One region of the Streptomyces sp. NPDC101194 genome, then DNA from elsewhere that is predicted to be linked to it. Evidence: riboswitches for the same ligand, from Rfam matches in the RefSeq annotation. Region 1 holds a riboswitch; each other region holds the start of a gene.
The links. Region 1 has a riboswitch for thiamine pyrophosphate ahead of thiO (glycine oxidase ThiO). Riboswitches for the same ligand answer to the same signal wherever they lie in the genome.

Region 1 (6,446 bases):
CCCAGCTCCATCGCGAGCGCCGCGTCCGACGCCGTTCCGGCGCCCGCGTCGAGGATCACCGGCACCCGGGCCTGCTCGACGATCAGCTGGAAGTTGTGCGGGTTGCGGATGCCGAGGCCGGAGCCGATGGGGGAGCCGAGCGGCATGATCGCCGCGCAGCCCACGTCCTGGAGCCTGCGGGCCAGCACCGGGTCGTCATTGGTGTAGGGCAGCACGGTGAAGCCGTCGTCCACCAGGGTCTCGGCGGCGTCCAGGAGCTCGATCGGATCGGGCAGCAGGGTCCGCTCGTCGGCCACGACTTCCAGCTTGATCCAGTCGGTGCCGAGCGCCTCGCGGGCCAGTCGGGCGGTCAGCACGGCCTCACCCGCGGTGAAGCAGCCCGCCGTGTTGGGCAGCACGCGGATGGAGAGCCGCCGGAGCACGGAGAGCACCGAGCCCTGCACGGTCGGATCGAGGCGGCGCATCGCGACGGTGGTCAGTTCGGTACCGGAGGCGGTCAGCGACCGTTCGAGCACGTCGAGGCTGGGTGCCCCGCCGGTCCCCATGATCAGCCGGGAGCCGAAGGCGGTGTCGCCGAGGGTGAAGAGGTCGTCGGACACGGTCAGCCTCCCTGGACCGCGGTCAGGACCTCGACGCGGTCCCCGTCACCGAGCACGGCGGCGGACCACCGGCCGCGCGGGACGACGGTCTCGTTGACGGCGGCCGCGACGCCGGAGTGCGCGGCGGTCAGGGTGGCGACGAGGGCGTCCAGGGTGGTGCCCGCGGCGAGCGGGCGGACCTCGCCGTTCACGGACACGGACACGGACAGGGGTGCGGGGCCGGGCTCTGGGGTGGAATCCGGCACGGAGAGGGGCGTGGGCTCGGTCATGCGGGCTGCTCCTGACGTACGGGGGCGGCGGGCGAGAAACGGAACGGGGTGAAGGGGCGGGCCGGCTCGGGCAGCTCGCCACCGGTGAGGAGTTCCGCCATGACGTCACCGGTGATGGGGGTGAGCAGCACCCCGTTGCGGTGGTGGCCGGTGGCGAGGTGGAGGCCGGGCAGGGCGGTGGGGCCGAGCAGCGGCGCGTTGTCGGGAGAGGCGGGGCGCAGGCCGGCGCGGGTCTCGGTGAGCGGCAGTTCGGTGACGCCCGGTACCAGTTCGTGGGCGTCCCGCAGCAGTTCGTAGACGCCGCCCGCGGTGACGGTGGTGTCCCAGCCCATCTCCTCGCTGGTGGCGCCGACGACCAGTTCGCCGTTCTCGCGCGGTACGAGATAGACATGGCTGCCCCGGACCACGGCCCGGACCGTCCGGGTGAGGAAGGGCGCGTACGCGGCGGGCACCGTCAGCCGCAGCACCTGCCCCTTCACCGGACGGACCGGCGGCACGACCTCGTCCGGCAGTCCCGGGAGCCTGCCGCTCAGACTGCCCGCGGCGAGCACGACCTGGTCGGCGGTGAGTTCCGTGCCCCCGGCGAGCACGGCTCCGGCGGCCCGGTCGCGGATCACCGTCAGGCGCTCCGCCCAGCCGCGGTGGAAGAGCACCCCGGCCCGCTCGCAGGCGGTCAGCAGAGCGGCGGCCAGCCGGCGGGGATCGACCTGGTGGTCGCCGTCGACCCGCAGACCGCCGCGGACGCCCGGCGCGAGCATCGGCTCCAGGCGGCGGCATTCGCGGCCGGTGAGCCACTCCGACTCCAGGCCGGAACGCTGTTGCAGGGCGTGCAGTTCCCGCAGATGGGCGCGGTCGTCGGAGTCCAGCGCGACGGCCAGCGTGCCGCAGGCGCGGAAGCCGGTCTCCCGCCCGCTCGCCGCCTCCAGTTCGGCCGCGAAGCCGGGGTAGCGGGCGGCCGAGGCGACATTGAGGCCCAGCAGCATCTCTTCGCCGTAGTGGAGTTCGGTGACCGCGGCCAGCATGCCGGCCGCCACCCCGGCGGCCCCGCCGCCCGGTTCGGGGTCGACGACCGCGATGCGCAGTCCGCGTTGCGCGGCCCGCCAGGCGGTCACCAGACCGATGATCCCGCCCCCGATGACGAGGACGTCGGATCCGTTTCCGTTCCGTGCAGAACGCATGGGCGTCCAGCCCCTCCCTTCGCCGGCATGACCCGGATCAGGTTCGTACGGTCGGAGGCCGTCCCAGCCTCCCTCTCAGCCCGGTGCGTCCGGGCTCCCGCGAGTGCTTTACGTTGGCCACCCTAAACCCCGTCCCTCCGGACCAGTAAGGGAGTGGCCACCGTGGCCCGTTCGCTCGACGGACTCGTCCTCGCCCCGGTCGCCGACCAGGCGCCCGGCCAGGTCGGCACCCGTACCCGCTTCACCTACCACGAGGAAGCCGGCCGGATCTGGGCCGAGTACGCGGGCGGCGACGTGGTGCGCGGCCATCTCGTCGGCACCCGGGACGGTGACACCCTGGACTTCCGGTACGTCCAGCTGAAGCAGGACGGCACGACGTCCAGCGGCCACTGCGTCTCCACCGTCGTCGACCTCCCGGACGGCCGGGTCCGGCTGGACGAGCGGTGGGCATGGGAGTCGCAGGAGGGCAGTGGGACGAGCACCGTCGAGGAACTCACTCTTTCCTGACGGTCCGTCAGATGTTTATGGTGTACGGGTGAGCGATCAGCAGCAGACAGAGCAGCCGGACCGGCGGGCAGAGCGCCGCGCCGTCATCGTCGGTGCGGGCATGGCCGGGGTGCAGACCGCGGTGGCCCTGCGGGAGCAGGGCTTCACCGGCCCCGTCACCCTGATCGGTGCCGAACCGCACCAGCCCTACGACCGGCCCCCGCTGTCCAAGGCGGTACTGCTGGGCGAGGCCGAGGGCTCCGCGTTCGACGTCGACTTCGAGGCACTGGACATCGAACTGCGGCTGGGGTGCGAAGTCACCGGTGTGCGGCCCGGGGAGCACGAGCTGGACACGCCGTCAGGGCCTGTTCCCTACGACGTCCTGGTGGTCGCGACCGGCGCCGAGCCGATCGTCCTGCCCGGTACCGAAGGCGTCCCCGGTGTCCATCTGCTGCGTACCCTCGACGACGCGGCACGACTGCGGCCCGTCCTCGACGAGCGGCACGGCGTCGTGGTCGTCGGAGCGGGCTGGATCGGCGCGGAGTTCGCCACCGCTGCCCGCGCCGCGGGTTGCGCGGTCACCGTCGTCGAGGCGGCCGACCGGCCGCTCGCCGGCGCGATGCCCGCCGAGGTCGCCGCCCCGATGGCCGCCTGGTACGCCGAGAGCGGCGCCGAACTCCTCACCGGGGCCCGGGTCGAGCGCATCGAACCCGGCCGTGTGATCCTCGCGGACGGCCGCGCGATCCCGGCCGGAGCGGTCGTCGTCGGCATCGGCGCACGGCCCGCCACCGGCTGGCTGGCCGGTTCCGGCATCACGCTCGGCCCCGACGGATCGGTGACCGCCGACGATGCGCTGCGCACCTCGCAGCCCGATGTGTACGCGGTCGGCGACTGCGCCTCGTTCCCCTCCGCCCGATACGGCGAACGGCTTCTCGTCCACCACTGGGACAACGCCCTCCAGGGCCCGCGCACCGCCGCCGCGAACATCATCGCGGCAGGGGCCGACGACGGTCCGGCGCCGCGGACGTACGACCCCGTGCCGTACTTCTGGTCCGAGCAGTTCGGCCGGTTCGTGCAGTACGCGGGCCACTGTGCGGCGGCCGACACCCTGCTGTGGCGCGGCGATCCGGCGGAGCGCTCCTGGTCGGTGTGCTGGCTGCGCGACGGCGTTCTGGTCGCGGTCCTCGCCGTCGGCCGCCCGCGCGATCTGGCGCAGGGGCGCAGGCTCGTCGAGGCGGGGGCGCGGCTCGATCCGGCACGGGTCGCGGATCCCTCCGTACCGCTGAAGTCGGCGACCCTCTGACGGCCTACCCCGCACCCCCGTACGGTCGGCCCGGCTACCGACTGTCGGTCCGGGATGGCACGCTTGTCCCCGTGACCGAGATTGACGCAAAGATCGATGCTCTCGTCCCTGCCTGGCTCCACCTCCCCGACATCGCGGAAATGCTCGATGTCGAGGTGACGCGCGTGCGGCAGCTGGTCAAGGAGGGCCAGCTCATCGCCGTACGACGTGGTGAGAACCGGGCGCTGCAGGTGCCTGCCGCCTTCATCGCGGGCAACAAGGTCGTCAAGGGCCTCTCCGGCACCCTGACGCTGCTGCGGGACGACGGCTTCACCGACGAAGAGATGCTGGAATGGCTCTTCACCCCCGACCCGACCCTGCCCGGTACCCCCGCCCAGGCGCTGAGCGAGAATCGCGGCACGGAGGTGAAGCGCCGCGCCCAGGCGCTCGCCGTCTGACCGCCGGCCGTAGGTGAGGTGCGGGCCCCGCGGTGTCGCGCGGCCCGCACCCCGCACCGTCCCGACAACCGCTCCACGACGCTCTCCAGGGGGAACCGCACCATGTCCACGCCTCGCGCGCAGCTGTCCGACGCCCGGCTGTATCTGTGCACGGACGCCCGCAAGCGGCAGGGCGACCTCCCGGCCTTCCTGGACGCCGTCCTCTCCAGCGGGGTGGACATCGTCCAGCTGCGCGACAAGGGCATGGAGGCGGCCGAGGAGCTCGACCACCTGGCAGTCCTCGCCGAAGCCTGCAGGCGCCACGGCAAGCTCCTCGCGGTGAACGACCGGGCCGATGTCGCCCACGCCATCGGCTCCGACGTGCTGCATCTCGGCCAGGGAGACCTGCCGGTGCCCGCCGCCCGCGCCGTCATCGGCGAGGAGGCGGTGATAGGCCGCTCCACCCACGCGGAGTCCGAGGTCGACGCGGCCGTCGCCGAGCCGGGTGTGGACTACTTCTGCACCGGCCCCTGCTGGCCCACCCCGACCAAGCCCGGCCGGGCCGCCCCCGGTCTGGACCTGGTGCGCTACGCCGCCTCGCTCGGCACGCGCCGCCCATGGTTCGCCATCGGCGGGATCGACGCCGGCAATCTCGACGAGGTGCTGGACGCCGGAGCCCGCCGGGTGGTCGTCGTACGGGCGATCACCGAGGCCGCCGACCCCGCCGCCGCCACCGCCGAGCTCGCCGGGCGCATCCGGGCACGCGCCGGAGCATGATCCGGCCAGGTGTCCGAGGAGTGGACAAACAACCAGTCAATTCGGACAATTGACGCTGGTCTGGTCCTGTGGTCGTCGCGCTCTGGTTAACCTGCCCATATGGCCCTTGGCACATCTTCCACCAGGACGGATCACGCGCGTACGGTGCGTGAGCTCCTTGCGACCGGCAAGACCTCGTATTCGTTCGAGTTCTGGGCGCCGAAGACCGAGAAGGGCGAGCGGAATCTCTGGAACGCGCTCCGCCGCGTGGAGGCGGTGGGGCCGAGCTTCGTCTCCGTGACCTACGGTGCCGGCGGCTCCACCCGGGCCGGGACGGTCAAGGCCACCCAGCAGATCGCCGCCGACTCCACCCTCACCCCGGTCGCGCACCTCACGGCGGTCAACCACTCCGTCGCCGAGCTGCGCAACATGATCGGGCAGTACGCCGATGCCGGGATCCGGAACATCCTCGCCGTGCGCGGGGACCCGCCGGGCGACCCGATGGGCGAGTGGGTCGAGCACCCGCAGGGGGTGCGGTACGCGGCCGATCTCGTCCGGCTCATCAAGGAATCCGGCGATTTCTGTGTCGGCGTCGCGGCATTTCCCGAGATGCATCCCCGCTCGACCGACTGGGACACCGACATCCGGCATTTCGTGGACAAGTGCCGCGCCGGTGCCGACTATGCCATCACCCAGATGTTCTTCAATCCGGAGGACTATTTGCGGATGCGTGACCGCGTCGTCGCGGCGGGTTGCGAAACCCCGATCATCCCCGAGGTCATGCCGCTGACCAGCGTCAAGCAACTGGACCGATTCGCGCAGCTCAGCAACGCGTCTTTCCCTTCCTCTCTGAAAGAACGCATCCTCGCCGCCAAGGACGATCCCGCCGCTGTACGCTCCATTGGAATCGACTTCGCAACGCGGTTCTGTGCGAGGCTGCGCTCCGAGGGTGTGCCCGGACTGCACTTCATCACGCTCAACAACTCGACGGCGACGCTCGAAATCTACGAGAATCTCGGACTGCACAAGCAGTCGTGACCGGCCGTACCCGCCACGACCCGGGGCGGTGGCCGTAGGAGGGGGCGGGCATGGGCTGGACGGTCCTCTACATCGCGTTCGGAATAGTCGCGCTGTGGCTGCTCGGCGAGGTGCTCCTGCAGTACAAGGCACGCCTGCGCTGGCGGCTGCTCGCCTTCGCGGGCTTCTCCTGTGTCGTCGTCGGCGTGCTGATGCCCTCCGTGTTCGTCATCGCCATCGGCACGATCGCGTTCGCGACCGGCCAGACCTACGTCACGTTGTCCTTCCGGCGGGGCTTCTCCACCGGCTGGGCGATAGGGGGCAGCCCCGGCGCGAGCCGTCGCCGCCGGGGTGGCGGGGAGCGGGCCCGCCGCGAGCCCACCCTCGAGGTGTCGGACCTGGAGATGGAGTACGACGGACAG
Region 2 (6,446 bases), on a different contig from region 1:
GAAAGCAGGAACTCACAGAGACGAGGTAAGGACGATGGCCGTGCGGGAGATATTCGCTGGGATGCCCTGGTGGGTGAAGTGGGTCGCGGTGCCGGTCATCGCGATCGTCGTGTTCGGCGGTCTGATCGCCAGCGTGGTCGGGTTCGTGATCGGTCTGCTCTTCAAGGTGCTGGTCTTCGTGATCCTGGTCGGGGGACTCGTCTTCGTCGTACGCAAGTTCATGTCGTCCTCCTCGCGCAGCGACTGGTAGGAAGATCGGAAACCGGGCGCAGGATTAGCCCAGCTGAGCTAAGTACAAGACGAAACGACACTCCTGGCGGATGTGGCCGATATGGTGGAAAACCGCTGCCGCCACCTGGGAATTAACTGTCTGTCGCCACTTTGACCAGTGGTTTGTACGGCGTTCGGCCTCCGGACCCCAGACACGCGGCGGTCCGTGGGGGCGGCCCCCACAGGCGGGCTGACTGTCCGTCACCATGCCTGGGGGTGACCGTTGACCACGGCATCGAGCACTGCTGTCCCGACGCTGATCGGTTCGGTACAGCGAGCGCTGAGGCTGCTGGAAGCTGTGGGCGCCCATCGGGACGGGGCGCCCGCGAAGCAGTTGGCCAGGGAAGCGGGCCTTCCCCTTCCCACCGCCTACCACCTGCTGCGCACCCTGACCCATGAGGGCTATCTACGCCGGGAGAACGGCGTCTTTCTTTTCGGCGCCGTCGCGGAGCGCCTGGTCGGCGAGGGAACGCTGCGGAATCGTCGCAGCCGGATGACGGAGTCGCTGAGCCGCTGGCGCGACACCATTGGCGCGCCGGTGTACTGCGCCGTCTACCGCGAGGGCGAGATCGAACTCGTCGCGGTCGCCGACGACCCCGCCGCACCCGCGGTGGACGAGTGGGCATCCTTCCGGGAGACCGGCCACGCCCATGCGATCGGCCAGTGTCTGCTGAGTCGGCTCGACGAGAAGGCCCGCGAGGATCATCTGGACCGGCACCCGGTACGTCCGCTGACCCGCTATTCGGTGCGGGACCGCGCGTCGCTTCTCGAGCGATTGCGGTCGTTGGAACGAATGGAACCCGTCATCGAACGACAGGAGTACGCCCTGGGGACGGTCTGTGCGGCCATCCCGATCGCTGCCGGTTTCACTGCCGCAGCGATGGCGATTTCCGTACCCTTGGAGCAGGAAGACCGGTTGCTCCCCGCAGTCGAACAACTACGTTGCGAAGTTGCCAACCTCTTGCGCTCGTTCATGTTCTCTATCAGTATCTGAAAAATCACTCCTTGTGATCTGCTATCGCGTGCACCACGATGGCGTCAATAGGGCCACGGGGGATCATTCCTGGCCAGATTCATCTACTGCGGGGTTGAACGATGCGCGAGTCGGTTCAAGCTGAGGTCATGATGAGCTTCCTCGTTTCCGAGGAGCTCTCTTTTCGGATCCCGGTGGAGCTCCGGTACGAAGTGTGCGATCCGTATGCGATCCGGATGACCTTCCATCTGCCCGGCGACGCCCCCGTCACCTGGGCATTCGGCCGTGAGCTGCTGCTCGACGGCCTCAACAGCCCCAGTGGCGACGGCGATGTGCACATCGGGCCCACGGAGCCCGAGGGGTTGTCCGATGTACACATCCGTCTTCAGGTGGGCGCGGATCGCGCCCTCTTCAGGGCCGGTACGGCGCCGCTCGTGGCATTCCTCGACCGCACCGACAAACTCGTGCCGCTCGGGCAGGAGTGCACGCTGGGTGACTTCGAGGGCAATCTGGAAGAGGCCCTGGGCCGGATCCTCGCGGAGGAACAGAACGCCGGCTGAAGAGCGCGGCGCCGCAGGTCGGCCCGCCGGTCGAACACGACACCCGCCGAATGGGTGAATCACTCTCCGTGTTGAGGCGTTCAAGCCCTCGCCCTGCGACGGCGACCTTTCCCGGTCCGTACGGGTGCTGGAGCTCCGGCTTCCGCGCCGAGCCCCGTGCGGTCCGCGGAGACGACCAGCGCGGCGAGCACGGTCGTCACCGGTACCGAGGCGACCAGTCCGATCGAGCCGACCAGCGTACGTACGATCTCCTCCGCCACCAGCTCGCTGTTGGCCACCGTTCCCACGCTGCTCTGGGCGATCGAGAACAGCAGCAGCAGCGGCAGCGCGGCGCCCGCGTAAGCCAGTACCAGCGTATTGACGACCGACGCGATGTGATCGCGCCCGATCCTGATCCCTGCCCGGTAGAGACCCCGCGCACCCATCATCGGGTTCGCCTGGTGCAACTCCCAGACCGCAGATGTCTGGGTGACCGTCACATCGTCGAGCACCCCGAGCGAGCCGATGATCACACCGGCCAGCAGCAGACCGCTCATGTCGATGTGCGGGTACAGGCCGTGGATGAGGCCGGTGCTGTCATCGGTGTTGCCGGTCAGGCCGGCCCAGCCGATGAAGAGTGATCCGAGCAGCCCGATCAGCAGCAGGGAGATCAGGGTGCCGATGACGGCGACCGAGGTGCGGGCGGTCAGGCCATGGCACATGTAGAGCGCGATCAGCATGATCGCGCTGGCCCCGACCACTGCGACGAGCAGTGGATTCGAGCCCTGGAGGACGGCCGGGAGGATGAACAGCGTCAGCACGGCGAACGACACGGCGAGCGCGACCAGCGCCATCACGCCGCGCATCCTGCCCACCGCGACCACGACCAGGGCGAAGATCCCCGCCAGCAGCGTCATCGGGAACTTCCGGTTCACATCCGTCACCGAGTACTGCAGGTCATGGGGGGCGTCGGGGGCGTACGCCACGACCACTCCCTGCCCCTCGCGCAACTGACGCGGTGCGTCGGGGTGGACGATCTCGACGAAGGTGCGGCCCTTGTCGTGACCGGTCGTCACTTCGACGATGGCTTTCTCGCACAGCCCCGCCCCGCTCGCCGGCGGCGTCGTGGTGTCGCCACTGGTGGGGATCTGGGCGGCGTTCACTTCCTTGCAGTCCACTTTGTCGATCTTCACCACCTTGGCCTGCTGGGTCTGCCGGTCGAAACCGACACCGGTCCGCTCGTGCGGGGGCGCACCCCCCGGCCAGAGCGCCACCAGGCCGACGACGACCGCGGTGGCGAACGGGATCAGTACGGCGGCGATGACCTTGCGCAGATGCTTGGAGACGGGCGCGGCGGGGCCGTGTCCGTGTGAATGGCCGTGCTGATGGCCCTGCGGGTCGGGGTCGTTCTGGGGGGACGTCACCGGCCGATCATTGCAAGAAGAGAAGGGCCCTCTGTTCATTCCGCCGGACAGGGCGCTAGCGTGGGGGGACCTTTGCACACGCGGGAGCTCGGAGCACCGGGCTGAGAGGGCGCTGATATCCGTACATCTGTACGGGACAGGCTGCGCCGACCGCCGAACCTGTTACCGGGTAATGCCGGCGTAGGGAGTAGGTCTCATGACCACATCGGACGCACGCACGCCTGCCTCGAACCAGAGCGACGAGGCCGGGAAGTCCATCGGCTGGCACAAGGGGTACGTCCAGGGCTCACGCCCGGACCTCCGGGTGCCGGTCCGTCAGGTGCACCTCACCAACGGCAAGGACGTGACGCTGTACGACACGTCGGGGCCGTACACCGATCCCACCACCGAGACCGATGTCCGTCGCGGTCTCGCACCGCTGCGGGAGAACTGGATCACCGCGCGCGGTGACACCGAGGAGTACCCGGGCCGCCCGGGCCGCCCCGAGGACGACGGGCTCAAGCACACCTCGCCGCGTGGCGGACTGCGCAACCTCGACGCCGTCTTCCCCGGCCGCCCGCGGCTGCCCCGCCGCAGCCGGGACGGGCAGCCGGTCACCCAGCTCGCGTACGCCCGCCGGGGCGAGATCACTCCGGAGATGGAGTACGTGGCGCTCCGGGAGGACGTCGAACCCGAGGCGGTGCGCGAGGAGATCGCCGCGGGGCGGGCCGTGCTGCCGGCCAATGTCAACCATCCGGAGATCGAGCCGATGATCATCGGCAAGCGGTTCCTGGTGAAGGTCAATGCCAACATCGGCAACTCCGCGGTGACGTCCTCCATCGAGGAGGAGGTGGAGAAGATGACATGGGCGACGCGCTGGGGCGCCGACACGGTCATGGACCTTTCCACCGGACGCAACATTCACACCACCCGTGAGTGGGTTCTGCGCAACTCCCCCGTGCCGATCGGCACCGTTCCCCTCTACCAGGCCCTCGAAAAGGTCGACGGCAAGGCCGAGGAGCTGACCTGGGAGATCTACAAGGACACCGTCATCGAGCAGGCCGAGCAGGGCGTCGACTACATGACGGTCCACGCCGGCGTGCGTCTGCCGTACGTTCCGCTGACCGCTCGCCGCAAGACCGGCATCGTCTCCCGCGGCGGCTCGATCATGGCGGCGTGGTGCCTCGCGCACCACAAGGAGTCCTTCCTGTACGAACACTTCGAGGAGCTCTGCGAGATCCTCGCCACCTACGACGTGACGTACTCGCTGGGCGACGGGCTGCGCCCCGGGTCGATCGCCGATGCCAACGACGAGGCCCAGTTCGCCGAACTGCGTACGCTCGGTGAGCTGAACACGATTGCCAAGCGGTTCGGCGTGCAGACCATGATCGAGGGGCCGGGGCATGTCCCGATGCACAAGATCAAGGAGAACATCGACCTGCAGCAGGAGATCTGCGAGGAGGCGCCGTTCTACACGCTCGGCCCCCTGACCACCGATGTCGCTCCGGCGTACGACCACATCACCTCGGGCATCGGCGCGGCGATGATCGCCTGGTGGGGCACCGCGATGCTCTGTTACGTCACGCCCAAGGAGCACCTGGGCCTGCCCGACCGGGACGATGTGAAGACCGGCGTCATCACGTACAAGATCGCGGCCCATGCGGCGGACCTCGCCAAGGGGCATCCGGGGGCGCAGGACTGGGACGACGCACTCTCCGACGCCCGCTTCGAATTCCGCTGGGAGGACCAGTTCAACCTGGCTCTCGACCCGGTCACGGCAAGGGAGTTCCACGACGAGACGCTGCCGGCCGAACCCGCGAAGACGGCGCACTTCTGCTCGATGTGCGGCCCGAAGTTCTGCTCGATGAAGATCTCCCAGGACATCCGTCGTGAACACGGTGGTTCCCAGGCGGAGATCGACGCGGGCATGGCGGAGAAGTCCAGGGAGTTCGCCGCGGCGGGCAACCGCGTCTATCTGCCGATCGCTGACTGAGCCTGTCGCGCGGCGCCGGGGTGGCGAAGGTCTTTTCGCGGACTTTCGCCACCCGTCCGTCGCTCTCCGGGCGCGCAGTGTGACCGGGACGCGAGGGTTCCCAAGAGCCGGCGAACGAGAGCGTTCAGCAGACGGCCCCTCAAGATGGTTCTGCGGCGGGGAACTTACCGGTTGTCGTCGAGGCGACCGGACCTGGTCAGTCCGGTTCGTGCTCGGGCCCGCCGAAGTCGGGGCTGGTGAAGTCCGGGCTGGTGAACGTCGGGCGCGGGCCTGCCGCCGGGCCCTCGTCCGGGCTGGTGAAGTCCGGTCGGCTGTAGCCGACCTTCGGGATGCGGTTCGCCGATCGATGCGGTGTGCGCGACGCGCGGCCGGCCTCGGGGTCGGCGAGCGCGTCCCTGAGGAACGGCAGGATGCCGCGCTCCAGCAGTGCGTGGCGCCATGCCTCCCGGGCGCGCGCCACATCCTCCGGCAGTTCGTCCTCGGCGTCCTCGGAGGGCTGCGACGCCGACCCGTTGCGCAGCGCGGTGATGAGCAGTCCGATGGCGGCGGCGAGGATCGCGGCGGCCGTCACCGCCGCGAAGAACCAGCCCGCGGTGACCATGGTGGAGGCGAAGGACGGCGGCTGGCTGAGCAGTTTCAGCAGATAGCCGGCCAGCAGGAATATGAACGCGGCGGTGCCGGCGAGTACGGGCGCCAGGACCGTGACGACAGCCCCTATGCCGGCGCCCGACCGGTTCTGACGGCCGGTGCCGGGACCGACGTCCGAATCCTCGCCCGCTCCTTCGACCGGTCCACGCAGCTCTTGCCGGGCTTTCACATAGTGCTCGTACTCGGTGGCGGCCGTGGCGGTGATCAGCGCCGTGGCGTCCAGCGCCATGGTGCGCAGCTGGACGGCATTGAGCCGCTCGCCGACCGCGGCCAGATCCGGTCGTTCATGTGCGTGGCGCAGTGCGTCGTCGAGGATCCGCTCGTACTCGGGGCGGTCCTCGGTCAGCAGGTGCGGAGCGCTTTTCATGTGCATCCCCCGATGCTCCGTTGGGCCTGATTACCCGCTCGGACCGGGCAGTTGGGCGGAAACGGAGGAGAGCCTGCTACTGATACGCCGATGGTAGAGCGCCCACGGCACGGGGTGACAGGGGGTTTCCGGAAATAGGCCCAGTGATCGGCGTGGTCAGGTCGTGGAAGCGTCTTCCCGGAAGAACGTCAGTCATGCAGGGGCAGTTGGACGACCAGCAGCTTTCCGGCCATGGTCACTCCGCCGTCCATGG
Region 3 (6,446 bases), on a different contig from region 1:
GGCCTCCTCCTGCCGCGGGTCGAGCTGTGACCACAGCCCGCCCACGGTCCGCACGACCACCGCGTAGTTGAAGAAGACGTGGGCGAGCAGAATCGCCCAGACCGTGGTGTCGAGCCGTACGCCCCAGAGCTGGTCGAGGAACCCGCCGCGTCCCAGCAACGCCAGGAAGGCCGTCCCGACGACGACGGTGGGCAGGACGAACGGAACGGTGACGACCGCCCGCAGCAGTTGCTTCCCGGGGAAGTCGAGACGGGCGAAGACATAGGCGCCGGGCAGCGCGATCAGCAGGGTCAGCGCGGTCGAGGCGAGCGCCTGCCAGGTGGTGAACCAGAGGACGTCACGGATGTCCGGCCGGGTCAGCACCTCGCCGATCCGGCCGAACTGCCAGACGCCGTCCGTCTTCAGCCCGCGGGCGACGATGGCGGTGACGGGGTAGGCGAAGAACAGCGCGAAGAACGCGACGGGCACGGCCATCAGGCCGAGCCGCACCGCGCTCCCGCGCCACGCCTTCGCGCGCACCGGGTCCACGCGCCCAAAACGGCCGCGCGGCTCCTCGTGCGCACCCTTCCCGCCCGCGTCCGATCCGCGTACGGGAGTCTTCGCTACTTCACTACGAGCGAGGACCACGACTGGACCCACTGCTCACGGTTCTTGGAGATCCGATCAGGGGCGACGGTCGTCGGCCTGTCGATCGTCGCGCCGAACTTCGTGAAGAGCTCCGGCAGTTCCGCACCCTTGGTGACCGGGTTCACGAACATGTTGAGCGGCATGTCCTCCTGGAACCGCTTGCTGATCAGGAAGTCCAGCAAGGCCTTGCCGCCCGCCTCGTTCTTCGCGCCGTTCAGCAGACCGGCGAACTCGATCTGCCGGAAGCAGGTCCCGGTGGCGACGCCGGTGGGGGCCTCGGCCGGCTGCGGCTTCGCGTAGAGCACCTCGACCGGCGGACTGGAGGCGTACGAGACGACCAACGGGCGGTCGGCCTTGGCCTTACGGCCGCCCGCGGATCCGGAGAACTCCTCGTTGTAGGCCTGCTCCCAGCCGTCGACGACCTTGACGCCGTTGCTCTTCAGCTTCTTCCAGTAGTCCTGGTAGCCCTTGTCGCCGTAGGTGGCGACGGTACCGAGGAGGAAGCCGAGGCCGGGCGAGGAGGTCGCGGCGTTCTCCGTGACGAGGAGGTTCTTGTACGCGGGCTTCGCCAGGTCGTCGAAGGACCGCGGCGGTGCCAGCTTCTTGTCGGCGAAGTACTTCTTGTCGTAGTTGACGCAGATGTCGCCGGTGTCGATCGGGGTGACCCGGTGCTCGGTGCCGTCCAGCCGCGTGTCGGCCGCCACCCGGTCGATACCCTTCGCCTCGTACGGCGTGAAGAGCCCGCTGTCCAGGGCCCGGGAGAGCAGGGTGTTGTCGACGCCGAAGAACACATCGCCGCGCGGGGACCCCTTGGTCAGGATCTCCTGGTTGAGCGCGACACCGGCGTCGCCGCTCTTCAGCACCTTGACGGTGTAGCCGGTCTCCTTGGTGAACTCCTTCAGCACGTCGGGGGAGGCGTTGAAGGAGTCATGGCTGACGAGCGTCACGGTCTTCGAGCCGGAGCCCTTCGTGCCCCCGGAACCGGAGGCGGACTTGTCGGAACTCCCGCATCCGGCCAGTGCCGTGACGCCGAGCGCGGCAGCGGCAGCGGTCGCCGCGAGCTGCTTGGTTCTGCGTGTGGTGCTCATTGTGGATTCCTCCTGGGTTTTGGCCAGGAAGAGACGCGGCCCCGCCCGCGCAATGCGGGCAGGGCGCAACAGCATGAGTTGATGACCGAACTTCCTACCCGGAATGACCCGGGCGAGGTTCAGAGGGTCTGCGGACGACCTGTCCTCGGTGCCGCACTCTCAGCGCTGTGGCGCTCCCCTGTCGGAATATGAAGTTGATTTCAGGCCCAGGTTACACGGGCCGCCCCGGCCTCAGCGCTCGGCCGCCGCCAGCTGTCCGCAGGCTCCGTCGATCTCCTGGCCGCGGGTGTCCCGCACCGTCACCGGCACCCCGTGGGCCGCGATCGCCTCGACGAAGGCCTTCTCGTCCTCGGGCCGCGAGGCGGTCCACTTGGAGCCGGGCGTCGGGTTCAACGGGATCAGATTGACGTGCACCCGCTTGCCCTTGAGGAGCCGGCCGAGCAGGTCACCGCGCCACGCCTGGTCGTTGATGTCCCGGATCAGCGCGTACTCGATGGAAACGCGGCGGCCGGACTTCTCCGCGTACTCCCACGCCGCGTCCAGCACCTCGCGCACCTTCCACCGCGTGTTCACGGGGACGAGCGTGTCGCGCAGTTCGTCGTCCGGGGCGTGCAGGGACACGGCGAGACGGCACTTGAAACCCTCGTCGGCGAAGCGCAGCATCGCGGGCACCAGCCCCACGGTGGAGACGGTGATCCCGCGCTGCGAGAGCCCCAGGCCGTCCGGCTCCGGGTCGGTCAGCCGACGGATCGCGCCGACCACCCGGTTGTAGTTGGCGAGCGGCTCGCCCATGCCCATGAAGACGATGTTGGAGAGCCGTGCCGGGCCTCCGGGAACCTCTCCGTCGCGCAGGGCCCGCATGCCGTCCACGATCTGGTGAACGATCTCGGCGGTCGACAGATTGCGGTCGAGACCGGCCTGCCCCGTCGCACAGAACGGGCAGTTCATCCCGCATCCCGCCTGAGACGAGATGCACATCGTCACCCGCTCCGGGTAGCGCATCAGAACGGACTCGACGAGCGTCCCGTCGTGCAGCTTCCACAGCGTCTTGCGCGTGGTGTCGTCGTCACAGCTGATGTGGCGGACCACGGACATCAGGTCGGGGAACATCGCCTCGGCGAGCTTGTCCCGCGAACCGGCCGGGATGTTGGTCCACTCGGCCGGGTCGTGCGCGTACCGCGCGAAGTAGTGCTGCGAGAGCTGCTGGGCGCGGAACGGCTTCTCGCCGATCGCGGCGACCGCTTCCTTGCGCTCGGCGGGTGTGAGGTCGGCGAGGTGCCGCGGCGGCTTCTTGGCTCCGCGGGGCGCGACGAAAGTGAGTTCTCCTGGCTTAGGCATGGTCCATCCAGTGTCGCAGACAGAACGATGAGGGCCCGCCGCCCTGTGGACGACGGACCCTCACACGTGAATGCCCAGGTCAGGAAGGTGGATCTCGCGGATCAGCCGGAACCCACGAACAGCACCAGCAGCAGCCAGACCACCGGGGCGGTCGGCAGCAGCGAGTCCAGCCGGTCCATGATTCCGCCGTGCCCCGGCAACAGCGTGCCCATGTCCTTGATACCGAGGTCCCGCTTGATCATCGACTCGCCCAGGTCACCGAGGGTGGCGCTGACCGCGACCGCGAGCCCCAGCAGCAGTCCCTGCCACCAGGAACCGCCGTCGATCAGGAACTGCATGCACAGCGCGCCGGCGACCATCGCGAAGGCGACCGCCCCGAACAGCCCCTCGCGGGTCTTTCCGGGGCTGATGCGCGGCGCGAGCTTGTGCTTCCCGAAGCGCCAGCCGACGGCGTACGCGCCCGTGTCGCTGACCACGGTCAGCAGCAGGAAGGTGAGCACCCGCTGCGGCCCGTCGTCCGCGGTCAGGAGCATCGCGACGAAGGTCGCCAGGAACGGCACGTAGAACGCGGCGAACATGCCGGCCGTGACGTCCCTGAGGTAATCCTCCGGCGGCTCGGTCATCCGCCAGACGAGCACCGCGAGCGCGGTCAGTGCCATCGCCACCCAGGCACCCTCGGCGCCGCGGGCATATCCGGCCACCACCATCGCCGCGCCACCGACCGCAAGCGGAACGAGCGGCGCCTTGATGCCCTTGCGCTCCTCCAGCCGTGAGGTGAGTTCCCAGAGCCCCACGACGACGGCGACGGCGATCACACCGACGAAGACGGCCTTCACGATGAACAGCGAGGCGACGATGACGGCGCCGAGCCCCACACCGACCCCTATCGCGGCTCGCAGATCACGGCCCGCACGTTTCTTCTGCGGGGGCGGTGGCGCGGTGGACATGAGCTCCTGCGGCTTCTCGTCACGAAACAGGGGGCCGCCGCTCAGGCGTGCGGCCCCCTGGTCCCGGTCATCACGGTCGTCAGCGTCTCTACCTGCGTCGGGAACGTCCGGCACGATGGGCATGGGCCGAGTCTGCTGGGCGTCATGCACATCGTATGCAGGACCCGCCGGGGCGGCCTGCATCTCGGGCGCACCCCAGCGACCGGCTCCCTGTGGGGCGCCCCGGGAAGAGTCGTTCATCAGACTTCGAGCAGCTCGGCTTCCTTGTGCTTGAGCAGCTCGTCGACCTGTGCGACGTACTTCGCGGTGGTGTCGTCGAGCTCCTTCTCCGCGCGACGCACCTCGTCCTCGCCGGACTCCTTGTCCTTGACCAGCTTGTCGAGGGTCTCCTTGGCCTTGCGGCGCACGGCCCGGATGGAGATCTTCGAGTCCTCGGCCTTCGACTTCGCGACCTTGATGTAGTCGCGACGACGCTCTTCGGTGAGGTCCGGGAAGGTGACCCGGATGATGTTGCCGTCGTTGCTCGGGTTGACGCCCAGGTCCGAGTCACGGATGGCCTGCTCGATGTTGCGCAGCGCGCTCTTGTCGAACGGCGTCACGACGGCCATGCGCGGCTCGGGCACCGAGAACGAGGCGAGCTGGTTGATCGGGGTCAGCGCGCCGTAGTAGTCGGCGACGATCTTGTTGAACATCGCCGGGTGCGCACGGCCGGTACGGATCGCGGCGAAGTCCTCCTTCGCGACGACGACGGCCTTCTCCATCTTCTCCTCGGCCTCAAGGAGGGTTTCTTCGATCACCACGTGCTCCTGCGTGTCTGAGTGGGCCCGGCTGCTCGGGCCCGGCGGGTCCTGCGTCGCGTCCTCACCTGCACGGTGTCCGACCGGCAGGCCGTTGTCCATCCTTCGGCACCTGTACCGGGGTGTTCCCGGCAGGCCCCGGACCCTCCCGTCGCTTCCCGGGAAGGTCCCCCGGTTCTCAGGTCCGGGTGCCCTGGTCACTCACGAGCGTGCCGATCTTCTCACCCTTGACCGCACGGGCGATATTGCCCGTCGCGGTCAGCTCGAAGACGAGGATCGGCAGCTGGTTGTCGCGGCAGAGCGTGATGGCGGTGGCGTCGGCGATCTTGAGATCGCGGGCGAGCACCTCGCTGTACTCGAGCGCGTCGAACTTCACCGCGTCGGGGTTGGTCTTCGGGTCGGAGTCGTAGACCCCGTCCACCCCGTTCTTGCCCATCAGCAGCCCCTGGGCGTCGATCTCCAGGGCGCGCTGGGCGGCAGTGGTGTCGGTGGAGAAGTACGGCATCCCCATACCGGCGCCGAAGATGACGACGCGGCCCTTCTCCAGGTGGCGCACGGCGCGCAGGGGGATGTACGGCTCCGCGACCTGCCCCATGGTGATGGCGGTCTGGACGCGCGAGTCGATGCCTTCCTTCTCCAGGAAGTCCTGGAGCGCCAGGCAGTTCATGACCGTGCCGAGCATGCCCATGTAGTCGGACCGGGCCCGGTCCATGCCGCGCTGCTGGAGCTCGGCACCGCGGAAGAAGTTGCCGCCGCCGATGACGACCGCGATTTCCGCACCGTCGCGGACGACTGCCGCGATTTCCCGGGCGATGGCGTGCACGACGTCGGGGTCGACACCGAGACCCCCGCCGCCGGCGAACGCCTCTCCGGACAGCTTCAGCATGAAGCGTCCGGGCACCTTGCCGTCGTCGCGCTTGTGGTCACCTTTTGCGGCGTCCGCGCCCTTGTTCATGGAGATTCTCCTCGTGCACATACGAAGAAGGCCATTGCCGGTGGGTCTGGTGTTCCCCTGCGGCAATGGCCTCCTCGTCAGATCTGCGGTCGTACGGCATGTGTGCGGCCGACGACTGCACTAGACCCTATCGGGGTCCACCGTGGTTCGCGGACGGACTCAGATGCCGACCTTGATGCGCGAGAAGCGCTTCAGGGTGACACCGGCCTCGTCCAGAACCTTCTGGACGGACTTCTTGTTGTCCTTGGCGAACGCCTGCTCCAGGACGACGACCTCCTTGAAGAAGCCGTTGACGCGACCCTCGACGATCTTCGGAAGGGCGGCCTCGGGCTTGCCCTCCTCGCGAGAGGTGGCCTCGGCGACACGACGCTCGTTCTCGACCGTCTCGGCCGGGACCTCGTCGCGGTTGAGGTACTTCGGAGCGAAGGCGGCGATGTGCTGCGCGACGTCCTTGGCGACCTCGGCGTTCTCCTTGTCGAGCTCGACCAGGACACCGACCTGCGGCGGGAGGTCGGGCATCGTGCGGTGCATGTACGCAGCCACATAACCGCCGGTGAACTGCGCGAAGCGGTCCAGGACGATCTTCTCGCCGAGGTTGGCGTTGGCCTCGTCGACGTACGCCTGGACGGTCTTGCCGGCCTCGATCTCGGAGGCGAGCAGCGCGGCCAGGTCGGCCGGGGAGGTCGCGGCGACG

Region 2: another riboswitch for thiamine pyrophosphate. It lies ahead of thiC (phosphomethylpyrimidine synthase ThiC); the one in region 1 lies ahead of thiO (glycine oxidase ThiO).
Region 3: another riboswitch for thiamine pyrophosphate. It lies ahead of ACIRP2_RS34060 (thiamine ABC transporter substrate binding subunit); the one in region 1 lies ahead of thiO (glycine oxidase ThiO).

What each region holds. Positions count from the first base shown of each region.
Region 1 is NZ_JBIWOS010000001.1:1,091,879-1,098,324, forward strand. It holds gene ACIRP2_RS04780 (thiazole synthase) at 1-599, opposite strand, end outside; gene thiS (sulfur carrier protein ThiS) at 602-868, opposite strand; gene thiO (glycine oxidase ThiO) at 865-2,046, opposite strand; TPP riboswitch at 2,044-2,157, opposite strand; gene ACIRP2_RS04795 (hypothetical protein) at 2,209-2,553, shown strand; gene ACIRP2_RS04800 (NAD(P)/FAD-dependent oxidoreductase) at 2,582-3,835, shown strand; gene ACIRP2_RS04805 (Rv2175c family DNA-binding protein) at 3,907-4,272, shown strand; gene thiE (thiamine phosphate synthase) at 4,375-5,028, shown strand; gene metF (methylenetetrahydrofolate reductase [NAD(P)H]) at 5,128-6,045, shown strand; gene ACIRP2_RS04820 (hypothetical protein) at 6,096-6,446, shown strand, end outside.
Region 2 is NZ_JBIWOS010000004.1:211,661-218,106, reverse strand. It holds gene ACIRP2_RS17605 (DUF5326 family protein) at 41-250, shown strand; gene ACIRP2_RS17600 (IclR family transcriptional regulator) at 494-1,264, shown strand; gene ACIRP2_RS17595 (SsgA family sporulation/cell division regulator) at 1,366-1,803, shown strand; gene ACIRP2_RS17590 (YibE/F family protein) at 1,884-3,206, opposite strand; TPP riboswitch at 3,277-3,410, shown strand; gene thiC (phosphomethylpyrimidine synthase ThiC) at 3,403-5,178, shown strand; gene ACIRP2_RS17580 (hypothetical protein) at 5,375-6,199, opposite strand; gene ACIRP2_RS17575 (metallophosphoesterase) at 6,382-6,446, opposite strand, start outside.
Region 3 is NZ_JBIWOS010000012.1:227,022-233,467, reverse strand. It holds gene ACIRP2_RS34065 (ABC transporter permease) at 1-474, opposite strand, end outside; gene ACIRP2_RS34060 (thiamine ABC transporter substrate binding subunit) at 603-1,715, opposite strand; TPP riboswitch at 1,789-1,905, opposite strand; gene rlmN (23S rRNA (adenine(2503)-C(2))-methyltransferase RlmN) at 1,947-3,053, opposite strand; gene ACIRP2_RS34050 (phosphatidate cytidylyltransferase) at 3,155-4,240, opposite strand; gene frr (ribosome recycling factor) at 4,240-4,797, opposite strand; gene pyrH (UMP kinase) at 4,976-5,752, opposite strand; gene tsf (translation elongation factor Ts) at 5,912-6,446, opposite strand, start outside.